2 regions of the Pseudoalteromonas shioyasakiensis genome follow, and region 2 is predicted to be linked to the other one. Evidence: predicted binding sites of a transcription regulator. Region 2 holds the regulator's gene; the other holds the start of a gene.
The links. The regulator FliA, encoded in region 2, starts transcription of late flagellar genes. The targets are predictions, from matches to a motif close to CTAAAGNTNNNNNNNNNNNNGCCGATA.
Positions count from the first base shown of each region.

Region 1: a site for FliA is predicted at 5,163-5,189, ahead of KQP93_RS01740 (DUF5610 domain-containing protein). Genes of this name have one in related genera too.

Region 1 is NZ_CP077770.1:341,801-359,064, reverse strand. It holds tRNA gene KQP93_RS01765 (tRNA-Ala) at 214-289, opposite strand; tRNA gene KQP93_RS01760 (tRNA-Ile) at 401-477, opposite strand; rRNA gene KQP93_RS01755 (16S ribosomal RNA) at 554-2,094, opposite strand; gene KQP93_RS01750 (RNA recognition motif domain-containing protein) at 2,712-3,191, shown strand; gene murI (glutamate racemase) at 3,154-3,948, opposite strand; gene KQP93_RS01740 (DUF5610 domain-containing protein) at 4,015-5,133, opposite strand; gene trmA (tRNA (uridine(54)-C5)-methyltransferase TrmA) at 5,298-6,395, shown strand; gene KQP93_RS01730 (DUF523 domain-containing protein) at 6,398-6,850, opposite strand; gene KQP93_RS01725 (thiol:disulfide interchange protein DsbA/DsbL) at 6,912-7,550, opposite strand; gene KQP93_RS01720 (thiol:disulfide interchange protein DsbA/DsbL) at 7,568-8,191, opposite strand; gene KQP93_RS01715 (serine/threonine protein kinase) at 8,222-9,196, opposite strand; gene ccoG (cytochrome c oxidase accessory protein CcoG) at 9,262-10,692, opposite strand; gene KQP93_RS01705 (hypothetical protein) at 10,970-11,329, shown strand; gene KQP93_RS01700 (hypothetical protein) at 11,329-11,532, shown strand; gene KQP93_RS01695 (YecA/YgfB family protein) at 11,529-12,143, opposite strand; gene KQP93_RS01690 (type II secretion system protein N) at 12,163-12,921, opposite strand; gene gspM (type II secretion system protein GspM) at 12,925-13,398, opposite strand; gene gspL (type II secretion system protein GspL) at 13,395-14,606, opposite strand; gene gspK (type II secretion system minor pseudopilin GspK) at 14,603-15,598, opposite strand; gene gspJ (type II secretion system minor pseudopilin GspJ) at 15,595-16,245, opposite strand; gene gspI (type II secretion system minor pseudopilin GspI) at 16,245-16,619, opposite strand; gene KQP93_RS01660 (prepilin-type N-terminal cleavage/methylation domain-containing protein) at 16,619-17,218, opposite strand.
Region 2 is NZ_CP077770.1:2,709,605-2,723,681, reverse strand. It holds gene flhA (flagellar biosynthesis protein FlhA) at 1-2,112, shown strand; gene flhF (flagellar biosynthesis protein FlhF) at 2,133-3,614, shown strand; gene KQP93_RS12640 (MinD/ParA family ATP-binding protein) at 3,607-4,467, shown strand; gene KQP93_RS12635 (RNA polymerase sigma factor FliA) at 4,494-5,204, shown strand; gene cheY (chemotaxis response regulator CheY) at 5,245-5,628, shown strand; gene KQP93_RS12625 (protein phosphatase CheZ) at 5,646-6,413, shown strand; gene KQP93_RS12620 (chemotaxis protein CheA) at 6,429-8,732, shown strand; gene KQP93_RS12615 (protein-glutamate methylesterase/protein-glutamine glutaminase) at 8,795-9,958, shown strand; gene KQP93_RS12610 (flagellar motor protein) at 9,951-10,715, shown strand; gene KQP93_RS12605 (flagellar motor protein MotB) at 10,722-11,681, shown strand; gene KQP93_RS12600 (ParA family protein) at 11,693-12,463, shown strand; gene KQP93_RS12595 (chemotaxis protein CheW) at 12,466-13,224, shown strand; gene KQP93_RS12590 (chemotaxis protein CheW) at 13,246-13,743, shown strand; gene KQP93_RS12585 (DUF2802 domain-containing protein) at 13,759-14,077, shown strand, end outside.

The sequences.
Region 1 (17,264 bases), 1.5 Mb from region 2:
GAATACTAAAGTAGATACCAATTAATCTTTCGATTAATGGCATATTTTTACTTTTGAAAACTCTTTATAAATAACAATGTTATCTATAAGAATTTTAATATCAGCTTTCCAAATTTTTAAAGAGCAAGAGAATAAACTTCTCAAAATTAAACACACTCTATTCTCAAGCAGTTTATTACCTGATTAAGAATGTTTATTTTTAAGGAGTAAAAGTGGTGGAGCTAAGCAGGATCGAACTGCTGACCTCCTGCGTGCAAGGCAGGCGCTCTCCCAGCTGAGCTATAGCCCCACATATGCTGGTACTTATTGTTTGTAACCGACTTTGTTTCCAGACAATGCATGGTACAACGACGTTTAGTCCACTAAACGAGGCGTGCCATAACGAAGTATGGGAGCAAAGTGGTGGGTCTGAGTAGATTTGAACTACCGACCTCACCCTTATCAGGGGTGCGCTCTAACCAACTGAGCTACAGACCCAAACAATAAGTGTTGTTCTCTTTACAATTAACAATCATCTGTGTGGACACTACGAACAAATAAGTTCTAAATCGTATAAGGAGGTGATCCAGCCCCAGGTTCCCCTAGGGCTACCTTGTTACGACTTCACCCCAGTCATGAATCACTCCGTGGTGAACGTCCTCCCGAAGGTTAGACTATCCACTTCTGGAGCAACCCACTCCCATGGTGTGACGGGCGGTGTGTACAAGGCCCGGGAACGTATTCACCGCATCATTCTGATATGCGATTACTAGCGATTCCGACTTCATGGAGTCGAGTTGCAGACTCCAATCCGGACTACGACGCACTTTAAGTGATTCGCTTACCCTCGCAGGTTCGCAGCACTCTGTATGCGCCATTGTAGCACGTGTGTAGCCCTACACGTAAGGGCCATGATGACTTGACGTCGTCCCCACCTTCCTCCGGTTTATCACCGGCAGTCTCCTTAGAGTTCCCGACCGAATCGCTGGCAACTAAGGATAGGGGTTGCGCTCGTTGCGGGACTTAACCCAACATCTCACAACACGAGCTGACGACAGCCATGCAGCACCTGTATCAGAGTTCCCGAAGGCACCAAACCATCTCTGGTAAGTTCTCTGTATGTCAAGTGTAGGTAAGGTTCTTCGCGTTGCATCGAATTAAACCACATGCTCCACCGCTTGTGCGGGCCCCCGTCAATTCATTTGAGTTTTAACCTTGCGGCCGTACTCCCCAGGCGGTCTACTTAATGCGTTAGCTTTGAAAAACAACTCCGAAGAGCCGAGCTTCTAGTAGACATCGTTTACGGCGTGGACTACCAGGGTATCTAATCCTGTTTGCTCCCCACGCTTTCGTACATGAGCGTCAGTGTTGACCCAGGTGGCTGCCTTCGCCATCGGTATTCCTTCAGATCTCTACGCATTTCACCGCTACACCTGAAATTCTACCACCCTCTATCACACTCTAGTTTGCCAGTTCGAAATGCAGTTCCCAGGTTGAGCCCGGGGCTTTCACATCTCGCTTAACAAACCGCCTGCGTACGCTTTACGCCCAGTAATTCCGATTAACGCTCGCACCCTCCGTATTACCGCGGCTGCTGGCACGGAGTTAGCCGGTGCTTCTTCTGTAAGTAACGTCACAGCTAAGTGCTATTAACACTTAACCTTTCCTCCTTACTGAAAGTGCTTTACAACCCGAAGGCCTTCTTCACACACGCGGCATGGCTGCATCAGGCTTGCGCCCATTGTGCAATATTCCCCACTGCTGCCTCCCGTAGGAGTCTGGGCCGTGTCTCAGTCCCAGTGTGGCTGATCATCCTCTCAAACCAGCTAGGGATCGTCGCCTTGGTGAGCCATTACCTCACCAACTAGCTAATCCCACTTGGGCTAATCTTATGGCGTGAGGCCCGAAGGTCCCCCACTTTGGTCCGTAGACATCATGCGGTATTAGCAGTCGTTTCCAACTGTTGTCCCCCACCATAAGGCATATTCCCAAGCATTACTCACCCGTCCGCCGCTCGACGCCAGAGGTGCAAGCACCTCTTCGTTTCCGCTCGACTTGCATGTGTTAGGCCTGCCGCCAGCGTTCAATCTGAGCCATGATCAAACTCTTCAATTAAAAGTTTTTTCTGTCCCGAAGGACATGCTCAATGAATTCTGAATTTTGATATCTTTCGATATCGAATTGACTGTGCTGAAACAAGTAAACTTGTTTCCGTTGGTCACTCAGTTCAATTGAGACTCTAAATTTGTTTGCGTCATCTAGCGAACTAGAATCTGCTGTTAGAACTCAACCTGTACGAGTGCCCACACAGATGATTGCTTTATATTGTTAAAGAACGTTGCGACGTTGTCGCTAGGGATGCGTATAATACATCCTTAATTTTTCGAGTCAATACTTAATTTCAAACTTTCTTTCGATTATTTGAAACCGAAGTTTCACTTAACTCTCTGCTACGTTGTTCAGCGTCTTTCGTTGCTGCCCGCCGTGTCAGTGGGGTCGCATTATAGGGAGATCCAAAAACAGATCAACACTTTTTTTCGATCTTTTTACTGTTCGCTCAAAAAGCGAACTAAATTTACCGAAAACAGCAAAAACGGTCGCTATTATGGCTGTTTTTTAAGCCAATATTCATAATTTAATGCAAATTTCATTGCTATGTTCATTTAACTCGTTAAGATAGCAAGTTCACTATGTTAAATTAATGTTTATTTCTTGTTTATTGGTAGATCAAAATGAAATTACCCGATCAAAAATCTTTTCTTTTCTCCGTTATTCTTGCTGTTTTAGGTTTTGTGGTTGTTAAGTTCGCACTTGCAAGCTTAGCTTTAGACCCAGCATTGCTATTTGGTGCAGGCTTATTAATTGGTGCTTTAGTTATTGCAGCACTTTCATCAGCGTCAAGTGAGGAGGCCGAAGTAAAAACAAAAACACTTTATGTTGGCAACCTACCTTATCGTGCTAATGAAGGTGTTGTTCGTGCTTTATTCGAAGAACAAGGCAAAGTTTTCAATGTACGTTTATTAAAAGATAAAAATACAGGTAAACGTCGTGGCTTTGGTTTTGTTGAAATGGCTGAAGCTGATGCAGATAAAGCAATCAATCAATTAAATGATAGCGAATTCCAACAACGTACTTTAAAAGTGCGTGAAGCAAAACAAAAACAAGAGAACGAGGCTAACAGCTTTCGTGAGGGATCTGATCAGTCAGCGTAATAAGCTCGACGCTTAATTGCGAATGACCAATAGGAGCCGTTGCATAATAGTGCAGCGGCTTTTTTTTATCTGTAGTAAAACTAAAGCCTCGTAGAGCAATTAAACTTTCAATGCGTTTAGCAATCGCTTTGCCTGAATCAATAAGGAAGATCTGTTGTTTATAGTAGTCGCTAATCGCGCTGGCTAGTAATGGGAAGTGAGTACAGCCAAGTACCAATACATCTATATCTTCTGCTATCGCTAAATCACTCAATACTTTCTCAAGCTTTGCTTTATTGAGTCTCTGCGTATGAAATAGTGTTTCTGCAATTTCCACCAGCGCCGTTGAGCCATATAAGCTGACTTGAGTACCTTGGCTATGAGTACTAATTAAGTTTGCAGTGTAGTAACTCTTAGTCGTCGACGGTGTTGCCAGTAAACCAATATGTTTGCTGTTACTTATAGCGCAAGCAGGCTTTATTGCAGGTACTACCCCGACAACTTCTATATTTGTGTGCTGACGAATAGTTTCTAAGGCAGAGGTAGAGGCGGTATTACACGCAATAACTAGAATATCAACGTGTAAGTTTGCTGTTTCGATAAACTGTAGTAGCGCAAAAAGGCGGGCTATGATCGTTTGCTGACTTTGGGCGCCATAAGGCAATAAAGCATTGTCCATAAAATAACTATAATCAGCATCTGGGATCAATGCTTGGATCTGTTCAAGTACGGTTGTTCCACCTATACCAGAATCAAACACCATTATATGAACTGACAAACTACTTACCTCGGATCATCAAAGGTCAGCAGTTTGCCATGCAGCTTTATAAAAAGAAAGAAAGGACTAAGCCTCTTCTTCTGTTGCCGAGCGTAGCTTATTCATTTGTTCGAACATTGCTTTGGTATAATCCACCAGCTTACTGACTTCTTCTTTATCTTGGTTTAACCATTGTAAGATGCCAGCCAGTTCATTTTGCAAACCAATATCACCCGCTTTATTAAACGCCTGTTTCAAGTCGTCATTAAATGGCGCTATTTTCTCAGCAACTTCTTTTTCAGGAGCTGGTTTATATTCTTCATACCCTTTGATAGCTGCTACTGTTTTGGTTTGTTTCAGATCCATCGTAAAGCCGACTAGTTGCTCGTTACCTAAGTTCAGCTCTTTAGCTTGTTCAAAGGCATCTTCTAATGAACCAGAGAAAAATGTTTCGCTAACGCTTTGTAAGTCTTCCATCAATTCATTGATAGCTTGTTGCTCTTGCTCATTTAAATCACCATTGACTGACATAGAGAATGATAAGTCACGTGATTGCGAAGACTCACTGACAAAGGCTTCGTTGTCGCCATTTTTGCTATAGCTGCTTGCAGACTTACTTTCGTATGCATCAGCAAAGCTAATACTGACTTCATCACCTTCAGCGGTGGTGAAAGTGTACTCTGCGTTATTGCTTAAGCTGATGTATTGAGCTTGGCTTACTGAAACCGCATTAGGTTTAGGATTGAACAAGTCTTCTTCTAATTCATCAATACCTTTAAAGATACCTTCTTTAGACTTTTCGATACCCTCTTCGATGTCATCGTTAAGAATACCTGACTCTTTAAGCTCATCATACGCATCGTCGATGCCAATTTGCACACCTTTGCGTGCATCACCTAGCATGCCTTTGAGTTTTTCATCATCTGCACCATCAGCTTTTGCTTTACGAAGTGCACCGCCAACAAAGTCGAGTACGTTTTTCACGATCTCTTCAAAGTCGAACAACGGTTTATCTTTTTTCTCTTCGGCTTTAGGTAAACCTAGTGCCTCAGCAAGTTTATCATCAAGAACTTTAGCAGCGAGCTCTCTGCCGCGTTGCTGATAACTATCTTGACGATTTTGAATGGTAGGCTGCTGCAGCGCCTGTTTACCATTGTATTTATTCACATTTGTATTAGGCATATAGCCTAGGTTGCCAATTTTCATGATCCGACTCCATGTTATGGTTAACTCATTATCGGCCAAAAACCACAGAACTTAAGTTTTTTGTATAAAAAAACGACACTAAAATAAATAACAAAACTAGACAAATCCTCAGCGCTCCCTACAATAGCGCCGTTATAAAGCTAAGAGATAAAAGGTAATCAGCCATGGCGGTTATAAAAATTGATACAACTCAATACGATGCACAATTGAGTGAGAAAGAGCAGCGCATCACCTCACAGTTTCGACGTTTTGGGGTCGAAAAATTAGAAGTGTTCGGCTCTGATCCTATTCATTACCGCCAACGTGCAGAGTTTCGTGTTTGGCATGAAGGTGAAGACCTGTTTCACATCATGTTTGATCAACAAACTAAAGAAAAGATCCGCGTTGATGAGTTTGACCCTGCAGCACCTTTAGTGGGTGAAGTGATGCAAGCTATGATCGAAAACTTAAAAGACAATGAAGTTCTGCGCCGTAAGCTGTTTCAAATCGATTACCTTTCAAGCTTAAGTGGCGAGATCCTTGTTAGCTTGTTGTATCACAAACAACTAGATGAACAGTGGCTCCAAGCCATTAAAGAACTTAAAGCAAAACTGAGCACACAGTTTAAGATTGATTTTATTGGCCGTGCTCGTAAGCAAAAAGAAGTGATTGGTAATGATTACGTTATCGAGCGTTTAAACGTAAACGGTAAAGAGCTTATCTATCAGCAAGTCGAAAATAGCTTTACGCAACCAAATGCGAAAGTAAACATCAAGATGCTAGAGTGGGCACAAGCCCTTTGCCAACCACTCAATAATGACTTACTAGAGTTATATTGCGGTAATGGTAACTTCTCGATTGCTCTTGCAGGTTCATTCGACCGTGTATTAGCCACTGAGATTTCAAAATCATCGGTTTACTCGGCGCAATACAATATCGCACAGAACAAGGTTGAAAACTTAGATATCATTCGTATGTCGAGTGAAGAGTTCACCCAAGCAATGAAAGGCGAACGTACTTTCTCTCGTTTAGATGGCATAGACCTGAAAAGCTATAACTGCCAAACAATTTTAGTGGATCCACCACGTGCTGGCATGGACACGCTAACTTGTGACCTCGTTGCGAACTACGACAATATTATTTATATCTCGTGTAACCCAGATACCTTAGAACGTGACCTTGATCACTTATGCAAAACCCATGAAGTAAAACGTTTTGCGATTTTTGACCAATTCCCTTACACCCACCACATCGAATCAGGTGTGTTTTTACAACGTAAATAAAATCAATCTGCCAGCGCAGCAAATAGCGCTGGCAACTGCTGCTCGCTGTATACTGCTATATTATTTTCGGTTAACAGCTTTGCAGTTAATCCCATCCCTGAAATTTTCTTTCCTGAATGACTACCATCGTAAATAGTATTGCGACCACATGACGGGCTTGATTCTTTTAACAGCGCATAGCGAATGCCCTGCTTTTTGCAAAGCTTAAGTGCTTGTTCTGCGCCATAAGCAAACTGTACTGTGACATCTTGTGCATCTTTGGTAAGTACTCTACCCGCTTTGATTTCTGCAGGCGGCCTTGGTGTAGGTAAGCCACCAGCTACTTCAGGGCAGAATGCAACGAGCCTTCCTTGCTGTTTAAGAGTTTCTAAACCAGGATGGATTAAATTTTGCGATTGCCCGTCATAACGAACAGGATTTCCTAACAAACAGCTTGAAACTAATAGTTTTTGCATTTGCTTTACCAACAAAAAAGCTCCGCGAACGGAGCTTTCTATTAAATTCAACTAACTAAGCTTATTTATCAGCTAGGTAGTTAATTAAGTCTGCCATGCTCTTCGCATCGCTAATACCTGAATCCGCACCTAAGATTACACGGTATTTACCATTAACAATAAAAGTTGGAACGCCTTTTAAAGCACCTTTTTGTTGGTAATATTCTTGATCGCGTTTCATCTTAGATGCCATAGTACGTACAGAGAAGCTGTTGTAGTACTTATCAAAATCTTCAGCCGACACACCTTGTGAAACAAAGATGTCTTTCATATCTGCAAGTTCGTTAATACGTGCACGCTTGGTGTGAATGTGATCAAACACTGCTGCAACTAACTTATCGCTATTTGGTAATACCGTTGCAGTTGCATAACCCTGTGCTAAAACAGTTTGGATTTCTGGGTCGCGAGGGCCAACAAAATTTACGTGGCTCTTTTTAAACGTAACACCCTCTTTAAGCATCGTTTTAAGATCAGCAACGATAGGCTCAAATGTATTACAGTGCGGGCAATAGAATGAGAAGAACTCTTTTACTTCTGGCTTTTTAGAAGCGCGCGCATCAATCGTTTCATAATGCTTACCTTCTTCATATTGCGCTGCTGAGGCATTTGCCGCTAAACCTAGCGTGGCAGCCATTAATACAGCTTTTACTAACTTGATCATTACTTCTTACTCCAAAATTATTGTTTTAATAAAAATTCGACTAACTCATCAAGCATCTGCTGGCTCTTGATGGTGTTTAAATTGATTTTATATTTATCATTGACGATAAAAGTTGGTACACCAGTAAGGGCACCCATCTCTGTATATTTTTGCTGCTTATCTTGCATCGCTTTTTCAGCACTAATCACTGGCATGCTTGCAATTTCAGCATCAAACACATCGTTACTGATACCATTAGTCGCAAGTAATGCTTTCACGTCTTTCATATCTTTTAGTAAAGCGCGTTGTCTATGGATGCTATTAAAAATTTGATCAGCAACTTGCTCACCTTTGCCATGTTGCTTAGCAATTAAGTAAGCATAACTTAAGTTACTTTGAGTTTGCTTAGATACACCACCTAAAAAGTTAACATGGCTTTTTACAAACTCAGTCCCTTTAGGAAGACTTGCCGTTAATGCTTTTGCGACCGGTTCAAACTGAAAGCAGTGTGGACAATAAAACGAAAAGAACTCGGTTACTTGAGGCGTTGCACTTTTCTCAACTTTTAATACTTCGTATTGATTACCAGCTTCAAAATCAGCAGCAAGGGCCGCAAAAGGTAAACATAAAATGAGTAGACTTAACTTTAATTTTTTAAACATTGTTCTCTCGTCTTTCTTAACTTTAAAAATTTATGGTAATAATTTTAATGGTGCTTCCTGTAGCGCTGCAAGCTGTTCTTTTAGCGCTAGTATTTGCTGCTCCCAGTATTTGTCTTCAGCAAACCATGAAAAGTTCCGTGGGAACGCAGGATCATCCCACCTTTTTGCCAACCACCCCATATAATGCACCATTCGCATCGCTCTGAGTGGTTCAATTAACTTTAACTGGCTGTGATCAAAGTCGCAAAATTCTTCATAAGCAGCCACTAAGGTGTCTAACTGTAACAGTTGGTTGTTGCGATCGCCACTGAGCATCATCCAAAGATCTTGAATTGCAGGCCCTTGTCGGCTGTCGTCTAAATCAACAAACATTAACGCATCACCAGACCACAATATATTACCGGCATGGCAATCGCCGTGCAGGCGGATGGTTTCAACATTTTTATACTGCGCAGTGGTTTCTTTAATCACCAAATCTAAAATAGTATAAAAGGCGTTCTCTAATGCCATTGGCATCAAGTTACTTGCTTGTAACTGAACTTTGGCTGTCTGAAGATATTCTTCGCAGCTGATCACAGGCCTATGTTCAAATGGCTTTGCCTTAGCTACTTGGTGCATTCGCCCAATTAAGCGGCCAAGTACATCGAGTTGATCTAAATTATCAACTTCAAAAATACGACCACCCACACTTGGGAATAACGTAAACAAATAACCATTATGCTCAAATAAGCTTTGCCCTTCGATAATAACAGGCGCAACAACAGGCACCTCTGCATCGGCCAACTCAAAGGCAAATGCATGCTCTTCTAAAATTTGCTCTTTACTCCAACGCTCAGGTCGGTAGAACTTAACGACATACCGATGGCCATCTTCTGCTTTAAATTGATAAACACGGTTCTCGTAGCTATTTAAGGCCAGCAGACCTGATTCAGCATAAACACCGATACTTTCAACCGCATCTAAAATTGAATCGGGTGTAAGGTCTACAAAACTAAATTTACTCATAATGCCTCATCATATAAAAAAAGCGGGAAAATCCCGCTTTTTATTCATTCGCTCAGTGTACTTAATTATCGCGCCTTAAAGAAGTTACTCGGCTGCGAAATCTGCATATCTGGCTCACCATCGACAGAAAGTACGAACTCAAACTTCGTCATGGGCTTTTTCAAATCGTATGGATCAACAACTAATGACAGTGGCACATTATAAGATTCACCAGAAGGTACTGTGAATGTTTGTTTGCCGATGTATTCAAAGTTATCGAGTCCTTCAACACGAATGTTAAAGGTCTGCTCATGCTGTGCTTTATTAATAACTTTTAGTGTATAGGTGTTTTCGACTAAACCATTAAAGTCAACTCGGTAGAGCTGGTTACGGTCACGAATAATATCGAGTTCCATTGGTTTACGCATCGCAATATTTGCTACCAGCGCTCCTGTTAGCACAACTAAGATAACTAAATAGCCAATTAACTTAGGACGCAATGCATGTGTTTTATTGTCTGGCGTCTCTAAGTTACGTTCTGTGGTGTAGGAAATGAGCCCGCGAGGGTAATTCATTTTATCCATCACCCCATCACACGCATCGATACATGCACCACAGTTAATGCACTCATATTGTAAGCCGTTACGAATATCGATCCCCGTTGGGCACACCTGCACACATAAGTTACAGTCGATACAATCACCTAAACCGAGCTCTTTTGGATCTTGCTTACGTGAACGAGGACCACGGCTTTCACCACGCGCTTCGTCATAGCTCACGGTAAAGGTATCTTTATCAAACATCGCTGATTGAAAGCGAGAATAAGGGCAAATGTGTAAGCACATAATCTCGCGCATCCAACCGGCATTACCATAAGTACACACTGCAAATACGGCTAAGCAAATATAAGAATACGCGGTTGCATCGAGGGTAAACAGATCGGGTAATAGCTGACGGATTGGCGTAAAGTAACCGACAAAGGTAAATGCGGTATAAAGCGAGAATAACCACCAGCTGCCGTGTTTAGCACTTTTGCGCCAAAACTTATCAAAGTCCATAGGGCGTTGATCAAGTTTCTTACGCTGATTTGCGCTACCTTCGAATTTTTCTTCAAACCAAATAAAAATAAAGGTCCAAACCGTTTGCGGGCAAGTATAACCACACCAGACCCGGCCATAAAAGGTCGTCACCAAGAACAACGCAAACGCCGCTAACATTAAAATGAAAGCAAGGATAGTCAGATCTTGTGGCCAGAGAGTTAAGCCAAAAATATTAAACTTTTGCCCTACTAAATCGAACAGTACAGCTTGTTGGCCGTGGAAGTTAATCCAAGGTAGTAGCATAAATGCAAGCATGCCGATAAAACCAATCCGTTGTCTCAACAGTTGGTGTAAACCCGTTACAGCTCGAACATAAATACGGTTACGTGGATTAAATCTATCATCGAGGGAAGCGTTTTCCGGTTTCTGGATTTTTACTTCCGTTGGGATATTTTTAACCTTAATCTGTTTATCCATTAAAATTCCTCAACGCCACTAGGAAATAATACTCAAACATATGTTTGCAGTAAGAGATTCTCTGTGCCAATAAGCAAATCAGAATACATCTCATTACGTTCAAAGATTTCTGAAACTTTAAATCTATAGAGCATTATACTCAATCTATAGAAAATTTCAGGGATTGATCGAAAATACGACGTTTTAATTATTTAATCTTATCTGCTTGCTTTTAAAACAACCATTTTATTAAACTTACACTTAAACCATATTTATTTAGATCAAAGATTATTGTGCTATGAAAAAATTTCTTATTTTAGTGCTTATTATTTTAGCACTTTTCACGATTGATCATCCTTTGATCAAAGAGCCAAGAGAAAGGTTACTAGGAGACGGTGTGTCATTACTTTCTGATGCTAGTAAAATAAACCGAAGCCCTGCGGCAAATATGGCGAAAACTAATATTAAGTCACAACTGAATTTATCTAATTCAGAACACGAATATATTGAAGAGACATTTACTTCAGATGATAAATTGCAAGTTTTTCACTTACACTACTGTCGTGAAAAAGATATTAACTTGTATTTTTATGGCGAACGCTTAAACCGCGTATGCAGTATTGTCTCGAATGCGCTTGAAGAAAGGCTAAACAAGTAATGGACTTTTCAGCTTTAAACAAAAAAACCAGCGACTCGTTTGCCAAGCAACGCAATATGCTAAAAAAGCTGGGCAAAGGGCAAACCTTGTACTGCGATGTATGCAAAGGCGCCCTTACCTTAGATTTGAAAACTGATCAGCCAGGTAAAGGCGTTGTCCGCTGTGCCAAAGGTTGCACAGACATTCTATTAGAGCTGGGTTAGTTCCAGCCCTCATCATTATATAGTTGGCTATTTACAGCAACGACTTCAATTAGCTCAGCAAAGCCAGCTGCGAATTCATTCATCACTTCATACTGCTGCTGGCATAGTTGCCCTTCAGATAAACCATTATCAGTTGCAAGAGCTGCAATTTCACTCGTTTCAAGCGTAAAGAAAGCTAAGCTTTGCAGTGCGGTAGCTAACGCCTCTTTAAGCTCATCAGCTAACTCTGGCGCGCTTAATAGCTTGTTAACGTAACCTTGCGCACCATGCATAAAACCTTGGCTCCAATGCTGACATTCTTGAATATCTAGGTATTGTTGCCCTTGAGAGCTCAGCTGTAGGCTCACAGGTAATGTAAAACCCGTTTCGAATACTTGTTCGCTGATCTGCTGATACAAGGCCATAAATGCAAACAGCACTTGCTCGTCCATTTGCCCATCAGAGCCTGGTGCTACCTCTTCTAACCACTGGTGAACATCAAGCGGCTCAGGTGCACAAATCACCGCAAATAAATAACCTTGGGTTTGCGCCAAGCTAAGCGCATCTTGATGCTGCGCTAAAAACTGACTTAAAAGCTCGCTTTGCTGCTTTGAAAACTCAGGTAATTGCATACTATTCAATTAATCCAATTTAAAAGTTAAGCGGATAACGGCCTTCGTTATCAGGACGACCAAGAAACTTAGCTGCATCATGCACTTCTTTTGGTAAGCTTGCTTCAGGTTTAATATAACCAGCTACTTTAAAGTCTAGATTCGCTTTTAATACTGCATCAGCTTCAAGCCCTAAACGGTTTTCTGGGTCAACAAGTACTGCTACATCACCGGATTTACAGCTTAAACGGCCGCTCAGAGGACCAATACTAAACCAGTTGTTCATTCCTTTCACATCAATGTTCGGGCTCGCGATTTCGCCGCTGAGGCTTTCACAGTATGGCTCTCCAGAGCTGTACTCATCTAAATCTACAATCACACGACCTTGCGCACTAATCGGTAAAGGGAGTTGTAAACGCTCCATGGCACGTTCAACGGTTAAGCGTAAAGTAGTCTTTTTCACAGTGACGGCTTGGTTAAAGAGACCATATGTAAAATCACCATGTCCAGAAATATCCGCTTTATCACGAGGATCACCAAAGCGTACCGTACCCACTAATTTACCTGTGAACAATGACCAGCCCGATAACTGCCAACGCACATTATTTAATTGCTCACCATCAAAACGTACCTGCATAATGCGACCGTCCCATAGCGTGCCACTGGCTTTACCTAATTGTAATTGCTTTGGTAAATGTGGCTTAGCTAAATCAAGTGCAACGGCAGCGGGTGTTTTTACCAGCGTAAACACCAAAAAACACATCACAAACACTGTGATTAATAAAATAACTCTTTTCATCGTTTACTTCTCTAGTACCAAACGACTTACACGCACAAAGCCTGATTTGTCATCTTTACTTAAATCTAAATTCTCGATTAGCACGCCGTGCGAATTAACCAGTTCATCTAACCATTCAACAAGGTTATTAAACTCAACAGAGTCTATAGTTAAACGAAGTGAATTGTCATTTGGCTGCATTTTGCTAATGATAATTTGATAACGATTGCGAGTGCTATTAACGATTTGGCTTAAGCTACGGCTGCTCGTATTACGCGCGTTACCACTCGCTTTAAGTTTAACAATACTTTCATCAACCCACGCTAGCAGCTCTTGCTGTTTTATTGTGTCTTGCTCTGCTTTTTCGATAGCAGCGTTAAGTGGACGAAAGACCCCCATAACCAGCACAAAAATAACAAATACACCACCTGCAACCATTACAAGTTGCTGCTCTTGTTCTTTTAACGAGCGCCAATAATTGATTATTTGGTTTTTCATGCCGCACCTCGTAACTTAATTTCACCAACGACATAATCACCATCATTGTTCAGCGAGCCTTGATCTACGGTTAAGCCACGCTGCTCTAAAATTGCTTTTACTTTACTAAATGACTGGAAATCTTTGCCGCGCGCACGAATACGTAATTCGTTACGACCTTGATCATAGCGAAGCGTTTCTGGTGTGAAGTCTTTTACTTCACTAAAAATAGAGACAAGATCGTTAGTCAAATCTAAGAAGCCAGCTGTACTGCCACCTTCTATCAATGCAAGTTCGCTGCGAATTTGGCTACGAATAAGCTGAGGACGTACTTTTTTATTTGGAAAAGCACGCTGATAATTAGCAACCACTTCAGCTTTTGCGGCTTCAAGCTGGTTATTTAACTTATAGAGCTCAAGTGACTTAACACCGACACTACAAACTAATGCAACACCTGCTGCAATAGCTGCTTTTTGCCAATAGCCCCACCAAATTGCTGATTTTTTCTTAAGCTGATAAACACCTTGGCGCAGGTTAAAATTAACCTCAGGTAACTGCTTAGCAAATAAGGCTAAAGGTAAATCGTATTGCTGCGTTTGAGCACTAAGGTTAACCGTATCAGGAAAACCCGCTGCAGGGCTAAAGTGTGCAACATCAGGATTTCCTAATGCTGTTAAATAGCCAGCAAGCCAATTTGTCTCTACAGCGGCAATATGCCAATTACCGTGTTTACATAGCCACTGACCATTAAGCTCAATAGCGCGTAACTGAGCGTTGTCATCGACATTAGGTAACAATAAAGCATCCGGCAGTATTTTATATACTTCGATGCCATGCTCATTGAACTCAGCCAGCCATTGCTCAAACCATTCACGATCGGTCATTGCGATGTTAATAGCGTGCTTTTCATCAATAAGTGTTGGCTCTGCAATCGCTATGAACAAGTCATCAACATCACAGGCTATTTCTTCTTCTAGCATGTAAGGAAGTGCTTGCTCTAACTTGCGGCTCCACTTGGTTGGCAAGGCTACCGTTTTTAGTTGTACTTGATCACTTGGTAATAGTACAACCACTTCCCGTGATTGCGCTCTCTCTGTTAGCTCACCAAGTTGTGTTGCATTGGCAATTTCGCCGCTAGCAATTATTTCTTGTTCTGTTGGTGAGTAAATTAGCCAGTTAAGGCTGTCTTTTAATGTTTGACCCGTACGGATCAACAATATCTCTGTCACTGTACGCCTCCAAATTTTCGCGCCAGTATCGTTACTGTACCATTAGTGGCATGGAGTAAGGTGGTCATCGAAAAACGCAGCTCTGCAAATTCAGCCTGCGTTTGTAGTTTAAAATATTCACTGTTGATACTGAATAGGTCTTCAACGGCTTTCACATTTTGTGCGCCTTGTTGATTAACCTCTTCAAAAAATGCTTCTAAATCATCATAACCATCTTGAGGACGTGATGATAATACAGCTTCAGCGCCTGAAAGACTTAAGCCATCAATAAGCGAGCTTAATATAATGGCACTTTCTACAGGTAGTGTATTAACGTTTATTTGTAATAACTCACTACCTGGAATAACACACACAAATGGTAAAAGTTTCTCCATAACGAGTGGGTTAAAGCCTTTTACTAAACGAAGTTCTGAGGTCGAAGCAAAATAACTATTGGCAGTCATGTATGGGTATTGTCGAGATAAATACTCATCTTCTTCTGCACCTGATCGATAGGTAATACTATCAGCGTCTAACCAATCAAACACGCTATCTGCCATGGCTTCTTCAGACTCATCTGTTGGTAAGTCTTCAATATTTTCTAATAATGCCAACAATGCCTTATGCGCTGGGTTCGTTTTATTATTAGGATCCGTTTGTTGATCGGGCTTTACATGTAGTGCATTTAAATTCAAACATGCTTGTAAGTCTGTAATTGTGCCACTTAAGGTACCATTATCAACCGGGTAAGGGACCCCACCCTGCTGTGCCCAGACTTGCTCTAAATGCGTTTTATCAGGATCATCTTTTTTAGTTTGTTTTAGTGCCTTAATTGCCAGCTCTTCTGCAGCAAAGGCATACCATTTAGCCTGTTGATGGTTTTGAATATTGCTACTACGCTGCACTTGCACCATTAAATTAGCGCTCATTTCAACGGCTAACATAGCCGCAAGCGCTACAATAAATAGCACAATAACAAGCGCAGCACCTTTAGAACGTTTAATAGCAATCATGGGTTGCCACCCGTTCCATTATTGCCATTATTTGCTTGGGCTGTTACTTTGCCTTCACCTGGCACTAAAAACACGCGACGAATGGATTCCTGTTCTATTTTTTGAATAGTGACTGCAACCGCTTTTGGCAGTGCTTTAATTTGCCACTGTTCTTGCCACTCATCTTTATCATCTAAAAATTCAAATTTAAGATCTTCAATGTCTTCTAAAATGACTTGTGAACGCGGCTCCATGTTATCTAGTTGATCAACATACACCCTATATACTCGCTCAAGCTTGTCATCGATAACGCGATAACCAACAGCTTGCAGTTCAGAGCGAGGTAGTAAATTAATTGGGTTAACCCAACCATCACGTACAAAGCCAATGCCATCGTATTGGCTATCAAGAACATAGCGACCAGCTAACACATACGTTTCTTGAAAATCACCAGCTTCGTTTCGCACCTGACGCTTAGTCATTTGACTAAAATCTTGGTCCATCAAACGAAATAAGGTTTGAAAACCATTTAACTCTGCAATCGTCTCGTCTGAGGCTTCTTTTGCTTTGGTTGTCGAATCCAGTATTTGATGGGTCGATAACACCACAAAGGCTAAGATGCCCATGGCGACAATCACTTCAAGTAAGGTAAAACCGCGTTGCTTCACTACTTATCACCTTTATTCAAATAAGTAGAAAGCTCATACACTGGGTATTCAAGCTTTTCATCGGCGAACACGTTAATGGTGACCTTTACAAAGGTTTTATCAGCAGTAGGAACCACGTCCTGACGCCAATACCATTCAAAGCCAGCGAGTGTTTCAGTACCTTTAACGCCATTTTTGCCTGTCCATTTGTCGCCTTTGGCGCGTTGCTCAACCATCACGTTCTCAGCAACCCAAGAAGCGTACGTTTGTTCTTCAATCGACGAAAGATGATTTATATGTTCACCGGTTGCCTGCATTGCGGCAATACCGGCCATTGCACAAATAGCCAGTGCAACCATCACTTCAAGTAAGGTAAAACCTGCTGACTTATTCATTACTCAGGCTCCATACGAAACTTTACCGGGGCCATAAATTCGCCTTCGATAAAATACTGCGGTTCACGCTCTTCTTTAAGCTCGTAAACCAATTGAAACGCACTGACTTCGCCAGAAGATAAAATAAGTACCTGCGGTATTTTGAGCTTTTGCAGCTCAAGTAGGCTGTCTTCGTCACCACCGCTCATTAACTCGCGCCAGTTTGACTGCTCTAGTAAGTTATCTTGTGCCCAGGCTAAATCATCAAGGTTAAGAGTGAGCTTAAAGCGTTCATCAACCTTAATTGGGGCAAACAATTTTTCACGGTCAAAAGTAACCCACTTATCACCGTCAAACACTAAAAATTCAAATGTATCTTGGTCAAGATGAAAACCCAGCTCAACCTGATTTAAAATCGCAAACTCAGAAGCCAAATTAATCGTGGTATGTAATCTGAGCGCTTGCTTTTCGAGTTCTTCTTCCGCACCACCATCAAAGCTGTAGGCAACCATTTTGGTGACAAAACCAATCACCACGAGCACCATTAATATTTCGATGAGGCTAAACCCTTTCGCGTACTTAGCACGGCCAGCTAAACGCAAACGACCAAGGCTTACCATAATAGTAAGCCTTGATGTGTATAAGCTTTGTTCAGTTGGCTGAATT
Region 2 (14,077 bases):
ATGGAATTTAAAGCGGTATTACAACAACTTAACAGAGATAAAAAAGAGTATGCGAAGGGTATCGGCACGCCGTTAATGGTACTTGCTGCGCTGGGCATGGTGATTTTACCCCTGCCGCCATTTCTTTTAGATATTCTATTTTCGTTTAATATCGCGTTAGCACTGGTGGTGTTACTAGTTACTGTTTACACCATGAAACCACTTGAATTTGGTATGTTCCCTGCGGTTCTACTAATTGCAACCATCATGCGCTTAGCACTGAATGTCGCCAGTACCCGTGTGGTATTGCTAGAAGGTCATAACGGTGGAGATGCAGCCGGTAAAGTTATCGAGGCCTTTGGCTCGGTGGTTATCGGCGGTAACTATGCAGTTGGTTTAGTGGTCTTCCTAATTTTAATCATTATTAACTTTGTGGTTATCACCAAAGGTGCTGGCCGTATTTCTGAAGTATCAGCTCGCTTTACTCTTGATGCAATGCCAGGTAAACAAATGGCGATTGATGCTGACTTAAACGCCGGTTTCATCAGTGCAGAACAAGCCCGTGAACGTCGTGAAGAAGTTACTCGTGAAGCCGATTTCTATGGTTCAATGGATGGTGCAAGTAAGTTCGTAAAAGGCGATGCGATAGCGGGTATCGTTATTCTCGTGATTAATATCGTTGGTGGTTTATTTGTTGGTATGATCCAACATGATTTATCGTTCAGCCGTGCGATGGAAGTGTACACCTTGCTAACCATTGGTGATGGTCTAGTTGCACAGCTACCTTCACTATTACTGTCAATCGGTACCGCAATCGTTGTTACCCGTCAAAATGAATCGCACAATATGGGCGATCAAGTTAAGACACAGCTAGGTAACGAAAAATCACTTTATATTGCATCGGGTATTTTGATCATCATGGGTCTTGTACCAGGTATGCCGCATATTGCATTTTTAAGCTTAGGTGCATTACTCGGTTACCTTGCTTATTTCACACAACAACAAAAAGCCAAAGCAGAAGCCGAAAAAGCAGAGCAAGAAGCAAATGGTGGTGCACCAGGTACAGGTGTTGCCAACAAACAAGAACAAAAAGAACTGGGTTGGGATGATGTTCAGCAAGTTGATGTTATTGGTTTAGAAGTGGGTTATCGCTTAATTCCACTTGTTGACCAATCTCAAGGTGGTGAACTGTTAAATCGTATTAAAGGTGTGCGTAAGAAGCTTTCTCAGGAACTTGGTTTCTTGGTACCTCCTGTGCATATTCGCGATAATTTAGAGCTCGACCCTAACGCTTACAGAATTACTATGATGGGTGTTTCGAGCGGTGAGGGTGAGCTTAAGCATGGTGATGAGTTAGCGATTAATCCGGGCCAAGTATTTGGTCCAATCAAAGGGGTTGCCACTACAGACCCTGCATTTGGATTAGATGCGGTGTGGATCAAACCTGACCAAAAAGATGAAGCTCAATCACTTGGCTATACCGTCGTTGATTCTGCAACTGTGGTTGCAACTCATATCAGCCAGTTACTTACTAACAGTGCTGCTTTACTACTTGGTCATGAAGAAGTTCAAAACTTACTAGATATGTTAGCGAAGAGTCATCCACGTCTTGTTGAAGGACTGGTTCCTGACGTATTACCACTCACTACTATCGTAAAAGTGCTACAAAACTTACTCAATGAAGGGGTGGCAATTCGCGATATGCGCTCGATTGTTCAAACCCTTGTTGAGTATGGCCCACGTAGCCAAGACCCAGATTTACTAACGGCTGCAGTGCGAATTTCACTGCGCAGACTAATCGTTCAAGACGCTGTTGGTATGTCTTCTGAGATCCCTGTCATAACCTTGGCGCCTGAGTTGGAACAGATGTTGCATCAGTCACTTCAGAATGCGGGTGACGAAGGTGCCGGAATAGAGCCAAGCCTTGCAGAGCGACTTCAACAATCATTGAATGAAGCGCATCAAAACCAAGAAATGGCCGGTGAACCTTCGATACTGTTAACGTCAGGAATGTTAAGAACTGTGTTATCTCGCTTCGTTAAGTACACCATCCCAGGTTTAAGGGTGATGTCTTACCAAGAGGTACCAGACGAAAGACAGATTAAGATTGTCAGCTCAGTAGGCCAACAATAGGATAGTAAAGGGGTTGAACCATGAAAATTAAACGTTTTTTTGCTAAAGATATGCGCACAGCACTGAAAGAAGTGAAAGATGAACTAGGTGTTGATGCGGTTATTATGTCGAACAAAAAGCTTGCTAACGGCGTTGAAATCGTTGCAGCTGTTGATTACGACAAAGCAGCCCCGAAAGCCGAAGCTAAACCAGCCGTGGCACAATCAGCACCTGCTCCAGAGCATAACTTTGTTAAACCTGAGCCAATGCGTGCTAAACCTGAGCCGCAAGCGAAAGTTGCTGATAGCCTACAAGCGTTACTTGAGCGTCAAGCCCCACGCCCTCGTTCGCCAGAGCTTGCGTCAATGTTTAGTCAATCTGGTATTGATACGAGTGAACACTATCAACCAAAAGAGCCAAGCTTTGAGCAGCAACAGCCTGAATATAAGCAAGCTCCTCGTTATCAACAGCAAGCAGCACCTCGTGTACAAACTCAAGCACATAGCTTAGGTTTTGATGACGACTTAGATTCTGGTTTTGATGATTTAGATTCACTAGCCGAGCACCAAAACTCAGCACCTGCTAATCAATCAGAAATGACGACCATGCGCGAAGAAATGAATGCGATTCGTCAATTACTTGAACACCAAGTATCTGGCCTAATGCAACAAGATATGGCACGCCGCGATCCGACTCGTGCATGTATGATTGACCGCTTAGCAGGTATGGGCATTGAACGTGATGTTGCTGAGCAAATGGCGTGTTTCATTCCTGACGACGTATCACGTCAACAAGCGTGGCAAGCACTTCTGCAAATGGTTGAAAACCAAATGCATACAACGAATAACGAAATCCTGCGTCAAGGTGGTGTATTCGCATTAGTGGGTCCAACAGGCGTTGGTAAAACAACCACAGTTGCAAAATTAGCTGCACTGGGTGCACAAAAATATGGTGCTGATAAAGTGGCGTTGATCACCACTGATACCTACAGAATTGGTGCCTACGAACAATTGGCTACTTATGGTCGTATTATTGGCTGTGGTGTTAAGCAGGTAAAAGATGCGAATGAATTAGCTGAAGTGTTATACCATTTACGTAATAAGCGTCTAGTATTAATAGACACAGCGGGTATGAGCCAACGTGATTTACGTTTAACTGAGCAGTTAAATACCCTAATGCGTAATCAGCGTGTTGATATTCGTAGTTATTTAGTATTAAGTGCTACAGCACAGATAAATGTGTTGCAAGAAACCGTAAGACACTTTAAAAAGGTTCACCTAAGTGGCTGTATCTTCACTAAATTGGATGAATCTTTAAGTTTAGGTGAGATTATTAGCATAGCGATTCAAAATCGCCTGCCAATAGGGTATCTTACTAACGGTCAGCGCGTTCCTGAGGATATTCGCGTAGCGAATGCTGAAAAACTAGTGAAAAAAGCTGAACAATTGTATTTAAAACGAGCAAAAGCACAACATTCAAGACGTCAAGCAGTAGCGTCGAACACAGTAGGGATGTATGATTAACACAGTATTAGATCAAGCAAGCGGCCTGCGCAAAATGAATCAAAATAATAATAGTGGCGTTAAAGTTATCGCTGTTACTGGCGGTAAAGGTGGAGTGGGTAAAACCAACGTTTCACTCAATACCGCAATCGCATTAGGTCAGCAAGGAAATCGTGTATTAGTATTAGATGCCGATTTAGGTTTGGCAAACTGTGACGTAATGCTTGGCCTTCGTGTTGAACGTAATTTATCTCATGTTTTGTCAGGCGAGTGTGAGCTTGACGAAATTCTTGTTGAAGGCCCTGCGGGCATCAAAATTGTACCAGCGACGTCTGGTTCACAAAGTATGGTTGAATTAACGCCATCTGAGCATGCAGGCCTTATTCGCGCTTTTAGCGAGTTAAACACCGAGTTTGATATATTAATTGTTGATACCGCCGCAGGTATTTCTGACATGGTATTAAGCTTTTCTCGTGCAGCCCAAGACGTTGTTGTGGTTGTATGCGATGAACCTACCTCAATTACTGATGCTTACGCACTTATTAAAGTGCTTAGCCGTGAGCATGGCGTATATAAATTTAAAATTGTTGCCAATATGGTGCGCAGTTTGCGTGAAGGGCAAGAATTATTTGCTAAACTTTCAAAAGTAACGGATCGTTTTTTAGATGTTTCAATGGAGTTGGTAGCAACCATTCCTTATGACGAGAACATGCGTAAATCTACGCGACGTCAAAAGGTGATTGTTGAATTATTCCCGAACTCTCCGGCAGCGGTGGCGTTTAAAACATTAGCAACAAAAGCAGTTAAGTGGCCGATCCCTAATCAACCGTCTGGCCATTTAGAATTTTTTATTGAAAAACTAGTAAACGGCTAACTATGACAACATCGGTGAATAAAGCGATGGGATATCAATCAGCACAGAATTTAAATGCGATTGTCGAAAAACATGCCTCTTTAGTCAAAAAAGTGGCATGCCATCTAATTGCTCGTTTACCTGCCAGTGTGCAACTCGATGATTTAATTCAATCAGGCATGATAGGCCTAATTGAAGCGTCAAAAAACTTTGATGCTAGCAAAGGTGCTAGTTTCGAAACCTTCGCTGGAATTCGTATTCGTGGTGCGATGTTAGACGAAATTCGTAGAGGTGACTGGGCGCCACGCTCTGTTCACCGAAATGCCCGCCTTGTGGCTGAAACCATTTCCGAATTAGAAAGCTCTTTAAATCGTGAGCCCAAAGATACTGAAGTCGCTGAAAAACTTGATATTACGCTAGATGAGTACCATCATATTCTACATGATGTAAATTCGAGTAAAGTATTAGGTATTGAAGATTTAGGTGTAGATGAAGACGTTATCACACCAGTAGGTCAGGATTTAGGACTAGACAAACCGTTTAATAACGTTAAAAATGAGCGGTTTAACCAGTCTCTATTAACGGCTATCCAATCGTTACCAGAAAGAGATGCTCTCGTTTTGTCTTTGTACTACAACGACGAAATGAACTTAAAAGAAATAGGACACATACTCGATGTTAGCGAGTCGCGTGTGAGTCAAATACATGGTCAGGCGATGATTAAGCTCAAAGCAAAAATCAATGACTGGATTAATTAGTAGTAAGTAAATAAAGGTTCAAACCTCACCGGAGGATGTTTTGGATAAAAACATGAAAATTCTTGTTGTTGATGATTTTTCTACAATGAGACGTATCATTAAAAATCTATTAAGGGATTTAGGTTTTACCAATGTGCAGGAAGCTGACGACGGTTCAACAGCATTGCCAATGCTACAAAATCAAGAATTTGATTTTGTTGTAACAGATTGGAACATGCCTGGTATGCAAGGTATTGATTTGTTACGTGCAATTCGTGCTGATGATAGCCTTAAGCATATTCCTGTTTTAATGGTGACAGCTGAAGCGAAAAAAGAACAAATTGTTGCTGCTGCTCAAGCAGGTGTAAATGGCTATATCGTTAAACCATTCACTGCTGCGACACTTAAAACCAAATTGGAAAAAGTGTTTGAACGTCTAGGTTAATCTAAGGGGAGAGGCTTATGTCAGCACTTGCTGCGCCTCAAATAAGTTTAGAGCAAGCTCGTCAACTTGTTGAGTATCTTGAAAATGGTGAACAAGAAAAAGCGGATAAGCTCATTCTTGACGCTGCATCAAAAGAACAATCAGAGTTGTTTGCTGAAGTCGGCAAATTGACGCGTCAGCTTCATGAAGCATTAAAAAACTTTGACCTAGATACTCGTCTCACTGATTTAACTACCGAAGCGATCCCAGACGCTAAGCAGCGCTTAAATTATGTTATGGAAATGACAGAAAGCGCCGCCAATAAAACCATGGATGCGGTTGAAGCAAGTTTACCAATAGCGCAACAACTTGCTGATGAAATTGCCGCAATCAAACCTACGTGGGATCGTTTAATGAACCGAGAAATTGAACTCGGTGAATTTAAATCGTTATGTCATAGCTTAGATAAGTTCATGAATAACTCGCATACCAAAACCGATGAGCTCCAAGGTTTGATGACTAATGTGCTGATGGCGCAGGATTATCAGGATTTAACCGGACAAGTTATTCGCCGTGTTATTGAGTTGGTGCGAGAGGTAGAAGACAGTTTAATTAATCTCTTAACTGTGTTTGGCAGTCAAGAAGATGGTCATCAACAACAAGAAAAACAGGCCATAGAAAAAGCACCTGCAACAAGTGACACACTAGCAGGTCCTGAAGGGCCAATTATTGATAAAGAGTCTCGCGATGATGTTGTCTCAGGACAAGATGAAGTCGATGATCTATTATCAAGCCTGGGCTTCTAAGAGGAGAGTAGCTGCATGAGCTTTGAAGTCGATGAAGATATATTACAGGATTTCCTTGTTGAAGCAGGAGAAATCTTAGAGCTTTTGTCAGAGCAATTAGTCGAGCTTGAAAACAACCCAGAAGACAAAGATCTATTAAACGCCATTTTTAGAGGCTTCCATACTGTTAAAGGTGGTGCAGGCTTCTTAAGTATGACTGAACTTGTAGATGCGTGTCATGGTGCAGAGAATGTTTTCGATTTATTACGCCAAGGTCTGCGCAGTGTAACACCAGAACTAATGGACGTAATTTTACAGGCTCTCGACACTATCAACGAAATGTTCGCTACGATTCAAAATCGCGAACAGCCAGAGCCTGCAGACCCAGCCCTATTAGAAGTCCTTCATAAATTAAGTCAGCCACCGACTGCAGAAGAGCTTGCAGGTGAAGATTTATCTGTAGCAGACGTTGTTGCAGTTGCACCTGAAGAACCCGCAGTTGAAGAGCCAGTTGTTGATACGCCTGAAGTCACAGCAGAAACAACAACAGACAACATCGATGAAGATGACCCATTTGCGTTTGATATGTTATTTGATGGCGGCGGTCTTGCAGATAGCAACGCTGAGTCACAAAATATTGACGAAATCACCGAAGACGAATTTGAAAGCCTACTAGATGAACTTCATGGTAAAGGCCAAGGCCCAGCAGCACCTGCTGCAGATACTGTAAGCAATGACAGTGACGATATTACCGATGATGAATTTGACAGCTTATTAGACGAACTGCATGGCGTTGGTAACTTTGGTGAAGTAAAACAAGATACTCCTGCTCAGTCTGAAGCTACAAAGCCTGCACAGGCTGCTCCTCAGGCGTCTGCAGCAGAACCTTCAAGCAATGACTCAGACGATGAAATTAGCGATGACGAGTTTGAAGCACTGCTTGATGAATTACATGGTAAAGGTACTGCTCCTCAGTCTTTAGAAACGACTGCGCCAGAAAAAGCGCCTGAACCACCAAAAGCAGAACCTGCAAAACCAGCACAGCCTGCAGTATCAAAACCGGCACCTGCGCCTAAACCTGCTGCCGCAGCGCCTAAACCGGCTCCAGCACCTGCAAAAGCACCAGAAAAATCGCCTGCTGCTTCTGCTGCACCGAAAAAAGCGCCACCACCACAGGCAGAAACAACGGTACGTGTTGATACTAAACGTCTCGATGAAATCATGAATATGGTGGGTGAGCTGGTATTGGTCCGAAACCGCTTAGTGAGCCTTGCTAATAACAGCAATAGCGAGTCAATGGGTAAAGCCATCTCTAACCTAGATGTGGTAACCGCAGACTTGCAAGGCGCGGTGATGAAAACCCGGATGCAGCCAATTAAGAAAGTATTTGGCCGTTTCCCACGGGTTGTTCGTGACTTAGCCCGTAGCTTGAAAAAAGATATTAACCTGCAGCTAGTTGGTGAAGAAACCGATTTAGATAAAAACCTTGTTGAAGCACTTGCTGATCCATTGGTGCACTTAGTGCGTAACTCTGTTGACCATGGTATTGAAATGCCAGACGTGCGTGAAGCCGCAGGTAAACCACGTACAGGTACCGTAACGCTTTCGGCATCACAAGAAGGTGATCACATCCTACTAACCATTCGTGATGATGGTGCAGGTATGGATGCTGAGAAACTGAAAAAAATCGCAATTAGCAAAGGTGTGATTGATCACGACCAAGCAAGTCGCTTGTCGGATACCGAAGCGTACAACTTAATCTTTGCACCAGGTTTCTCAACCAAAGAAGAAATCTCTGACATCTCAGGCCGTGGTGTCGGCATGGATGTTGTTAAAACTAAAATCACTCAGTTAAATGGCTCGGTTAATATTCAGTCTGAGCTGGGTGTAGGTACTGCACTTGAAATCAAGGTGCCATTAACACTTGCTATCTTACCGACCTTAATGGTTGTTGTGGGTGAGCAAACCTTCGCATTACCACTTGCTGGTGTTAGCGAAATTTTCCACCTTGATTTAACTAAAACTAACGTAGTTGATGGCCAACTGACAATTATTGTACGTGAAAAAGCGATCCCGCTTTTCTATTTACAACATTGGTTAGTAAAAGGTGCTAACCGCCAAGAGCGTAAAGCAGAAGGTCACGTGGTTATTGTACAAATAGGTACTAAGCAAGTGGGCTTTGTAGTTGACTCGTTAATAGGTCAAGAGGAAGTTGTTATTAAACCTTTAGATGCCTTATTACAAGGCACACCAGGTATGGCAGGTGCGACAATTACTTCTGATGGTGGGATTGCACTGATCCTCGATGTGCCTAGCATGCTTAAACACTACGTTGGCTAATAATAAATAATAAAGTGTAGCATTTAGCTGCACTTTGAATGATATAAAACAAGAGAGTGCCAATGGCAGTCAAAGTATTAGTTGTTGATGATTCAAGCTTTTTTCGTCGCCGTGTCAGCGAAATTTTAGAGCAAGACAGCAATATTCAAGTGATTGGTTTTGCCGTAAACGGTCGTGAAGCGGTAGATAAAGCCCGTGAATTAAAACCTGATGTAATTACTATGGATGTTGAAATGCCGGTTCTTGATGGCATTAGTGCCGTGAAAGAAATAATGGCAGCAATACCAACTCCTATTTTAATGTTCTCATCACTCACCCGTGATGGTGCAACTGCAACCCTAGATGCACTTGATGCTGGGGCGCTAGATTTTTTACCGAAAAAGTTCGAAGACATTGCGCGCAACAATGAAGATGCAATCGCGCTTTTACAAAATAAAGTAAAAGAAATTGGTCGCCGTCGCCTTTCTCGTTTTTCGCGCCCAGCATCTATTTCGCGACCAACTCCGGCTCCTGCACCAAGGAGCAGTAGCACTGCAAATACGAGTAGCGGTATTGTTCAACCTGATCGCAGCTTTAGCCGTCCAGCTCCTGCTAGTTCGCCTGCCGCATCGTCTTCGAGTACGAGTAACATTCGCGCTTCGGGCAAGCAATATCAGTTAGTTGCTATTGGCACATCAACCGGTGGGCCTGTAGCGCTACAAACAATTTTAACTCAGCTGCCAGCTAACTTTCCGCATCCTATTTTGCTTATTCAGCATATGCCAGCTGCGTTTACACCTGCTTTTGCTGCACGCCTTAATGGCTTATGCAGAATCAATGTGAAAGAAGCGCAAAATGGTGACCGTTTAGTGCCTGGTACCGCTTATTTAGCGCCAGGTGGTCAACAAATGCTAATAGAAGGACGAGGCGGCTCTCGCACACTGCGTGTGTTTGAAGACGACAGTCCGCGTATTACTTACAAACCGAGCGTTGATGTCACCTTTGCTAGTGCTGCAAAAACCTTTGGTGGTGATGTGCTAGCTGTAGTTTTAACGGGCATGGGCGCAGATGGCCGTGATGGTGCGCGTATGCTTAAGCAAGTCGGTGCTACTATTTGGGCGCAAGATGAAAAAACCAGTGTGGTGTATGGTATGCCACAAGCTGTTGCAAATGCGGGGCTAGCGAGCGAGAGCTTAGCACTCACTGATGTTGCAGCTCGCCTAACGCGTGAGACTGGCTGTGGATAAGCTATCTTTTCTTGGCTTAATTGTCGCGATAAGTGCCATCGCCTTTGGTTATGCATTAGAGGGCGGGGTTGTTTCTGCACTGTTTAATGGTCCTGCGCTTATCATCGTACTCGGTGGTACGCTTGGGGCTGTGATGCTTCAAACCCCTGCAAGTGTTTTTACTAAAACACTGAAGATCAGTCATTGGGTGTTCTTTCCGCCGTATCACGATATTGATGCAGCCATTGAACAAGTAAAGCGTTGGTCACACAAAGCACGCCAAGAAGGATACTTAGCCCTTGAGTCTGATGCGCTGTCGCATTCAGACCCGTATGCGGCAAAAGGCTTGAGTCTACTTGTTGATGGGGTTGATGAGCAAAAGCTTAGAGATACCCTTGAAATTGATTTAATGCTTGAGCGCGAGCGCTTACTTGAGGTAAGCCGAGTTTACGAAGCCATGGGCGGTTATAGCCCTACAATTGGTATTCTAGGTGCGGTACTCGGTTTGATTCAGGCTATGCAATTTATCACCGATCCTGAAAAACTGGGTGCCGGTGTGGCTACTGCGTTTATCGCTACTATTTACGGTGTTGGTTTAGCTAACTTATTATTCTTGCCGATGGCGAATAAACTTAAGCAACAAGTTGAGCAAAAAATGCTGTATCATGAACTACTTGCTGAAGGCATTATTGCTATTTCGCAAGGTGAAAGCCCACTAAATATCGAACTAAAACTTGAGGCGTACCGTGTAGAGCGCCCAAGCTTAGTTGACGAGTAATTTATTATGATGCGCCGTCGTCTGCGTCATAACACGTCAAAAAACCAACATACTGAACGCTGGCTTGTCTCTTATGCCGATTACATGACCATCATGTTTGCTTTTTTTGTGGTCATGTATGCTATCGCAATTAGTAAAAATGAAGACTTTCAGATTCTCTCAGACTCACTGGAGCAGGTGTTCGAAAAATCAGCTCGTCAGCAACAACAGGTTGGCACTGGGGTTAACGGCACAGGCATATTAACTGACAGAGTTAGTCCTGAGAACGACATTCTATACGGTGAGAGCATTCGTAAAGATGAGCAGGGTCCTGAATTACTCGATGGACAAAGCGAAACCAGCAATATTGAGAAAAAACATCTCGGCAAGCCTCTCGACAGCTTACTTACTAAATTACAGTCTGCGCTTATTGATGAAATTCGTGATGGCGAAGCGAGTTTAGAGCTTCACCAAGATTGGCTTATCATCGAATTAAGTTCAGGTATGTTATTTTCATCGGGCAGTGCTGTTGCACAGCAGCGTGCCAAGCAAGTTGTTGGTTTAGTGAAAGATATTATCGCGCCGGTTGATAACTACATTCGCGTGCGTGGTTATACCGATAACGAAGGTATTCGTAATGAGATGTTTCGCTCAAATTGGGAGCTATCTGTAGCGCGGGCTACATCCGTACTGGTTGAGCTTGAGAGTTTAGGCATTAACCCTGCGCGTATGGCTATTGAAGGTTACGGTCAGTATTCGCCCTTCGCAAGTAATGACACTGAGCAAGGCCGCGCAGAAAACCGCAAAGTGGTTGTTGCATTGTCTAAATATGGTTTACCGCCAAAAGAGCCAGAAAATACTGAACAAGAGTCACAAAACCAACCGCAACAGACGACAGAAATTGAGTTGCCAAGCGATGACAACAGCATTAAAGTGATTCAATTACCACATGGTGGCATTAGGATTACCACGCGCAATGAACAATAATAAGGTGTGATGTGAAAGTTTGGACCGTAGCGAATCAAAAAGGTGGGGTAGGGAAAACCACCACAGCCGTTAGCCTTGCTGGTATTCTCGCTTTACAAGGAAAACGCGTGTTACTTATTGACACCGATCCGCACGCATCATTGACTTATTATTTTGGTATAGATTCAGAAGACTTAGAAGTTAGCGTGTATGATATCTTTGCGCGCGGCAATAACATGGCCAGTGAAGAAATTTTACAGGCTCTATGTCCATCAACACTTGAAAACCTTGATATCTTACCTGCGACGATGGCAATCGCGACGCTTGATAGAAGCATGGGCAATAAAAATGGTATGGGCTTAATACTAAAAAAAGCACTGGCCAAAATTAGTGACCATTATGACTATGCAATTATTGATTGCCCGCCTGTTTTAGGGGTTTTGATGGTCAATGCTCTTGCAGCTAGTGAGCGAATTTTAGTGCCAGTACAAACAGAGTTTCTGGCCTTAAAAGGGCTTGATCGTATGATGCGTACGATGGAGTTGATGCAAACATCGCAAGCAAAACAGTACCAATATACAATTATTCCTACAATGTACGATAAACGTACTAAAGCATCACTTGAAGCTTACAAGACTCTGCAGGATAATTACAAAGATAAAGTATGGTCAGGCGTGGTTCCTGTCGATACAAAGTTTAGAGATGCTAGTTTAGCACAACAAGTGCCGATTCAATTTTGCCCGCGTTCGCGTGGGGTATTTGCCTATCGCGCGCTGCTTGATTACTTAGTTGCACAAGGTTAAAGATGAGTAAGCATTTATTTGCCAATGAAAAAGTGATGACCCAATATTTGGGCGCTTTGTTGTGTGAAGATGAGCCTACAGACCAAAATCTTGAGCCAGTCGCAAAGCTGCTGGAGCAGGTTAAAGAGCCTGAAACTAAGACGGAAGAAAAGCTGACAGACGTTCAGCTTACTCCAGAACCTGTTTTACCACCCCCAGAACCGACTAAAGAGCTTGAGAAAACCGAGAACCAAGCTAATATCAAAGATATAGTCACAGAACCTAAAGCTGAACTGGTTGCAAAAACCTCGTCTGATCGTCAAGAAGACTATTTTGATGGTGAATTTCAGGCATTATTCTTTGAGGTTGCAGGGTTAACGCTTGCTGTACCGTTAAAAGCATTAGGGGGAATTCATCAGCTGGCTGAGGTTAACCAATTATTTGGTAAACCTAAATGGTTTAAAGGTGTAATGCTAAACCGTGAAGAAAAACTAAATGTTGTTGATACTGCACGTTGGGTTATGCCAGAAAAGTATGATGAAAAATTAGAACAATCATTAGATTATCAGTATTTAATCACCTTAGGTGACAGTCAATGGGGATTATTGGCTGAAAAGCTCGTAAATAATATTACGCTTCGTAAAGAAGATGTAAAATGGCGAGCAAAATCAGGTAAGCGGCCTTGGCTTGCAGGTGTTATCAAAGAGAAAATGTGCGCCTTGATTGACGTTGAAAATTTAAATCAATTGCTAGAGCAGGGCTTAGACAGCCGTGAGCAGTAACTATTTTTACGGAGTAATAGCATGAGTGAAGAAAGACTACTGTCAGCAAATAAAAACGCTGATAGCAACGATGAAGTGTTACAGTGGGTAACCTTTAAACTTGAAGAAGAAACGTACGGCATTAACGTAATGCAAGTACAAGAAGTACTTCGCTATACCGAAATTGCTCCTGTACCAGGTGCGCCTTCTTATGTATTAGGTATTATTAACCTACGTGGTAATGTTGTTACTGTTATCGACACTCGTGCACGTTTTGGCTTAATGGGTGCTGAGGTCACTGATAACTCTCGTATCGTTATCATTGAAGCTGAAAAGCAAGTGATTGGTATTTTAGTCGACAGTGTCGCAGAAGTGGTTTACCTACGTAGCTCTGAAATTGACAGTGCGCCAAATATTGGCACAGAAGAAAGTGCTAAGTTTATCCAAGGTGTATCTAACCGTGATGGTGAGTTACTGATCTTGGTTGATCTTAATAAATTATTAAATGACGATGAGTGGGACGAGCTAAGCGCACTATAAGCGTTTGGAAATTATATGCTGTTATACTCTTTGTTTGGTGCCTCAATCTTACTTGTATTAGTGTGTTTGGGGCTTATTTTTGTCAATAACAATAAGCAAGCGGCGGCGATTCAAGCCAAGCAAAAACAGTTACAAGAAGCTCAACAGCAATTGAGTATTTTACGTAGCGAAGTGGCTGAGATGCGAGCTGGCATGCTGAGTATTGGCAAACGCGTTGTTGCTGTTGAAGAAAAAAGTAAAGAGCTTGAACAGCTACAAGATGCACAAAAATATGATGATCCGAATGCGAAAATTTATTCGCGAGCGGTTAAAATGGTTGAGCTAGGCGCTGATT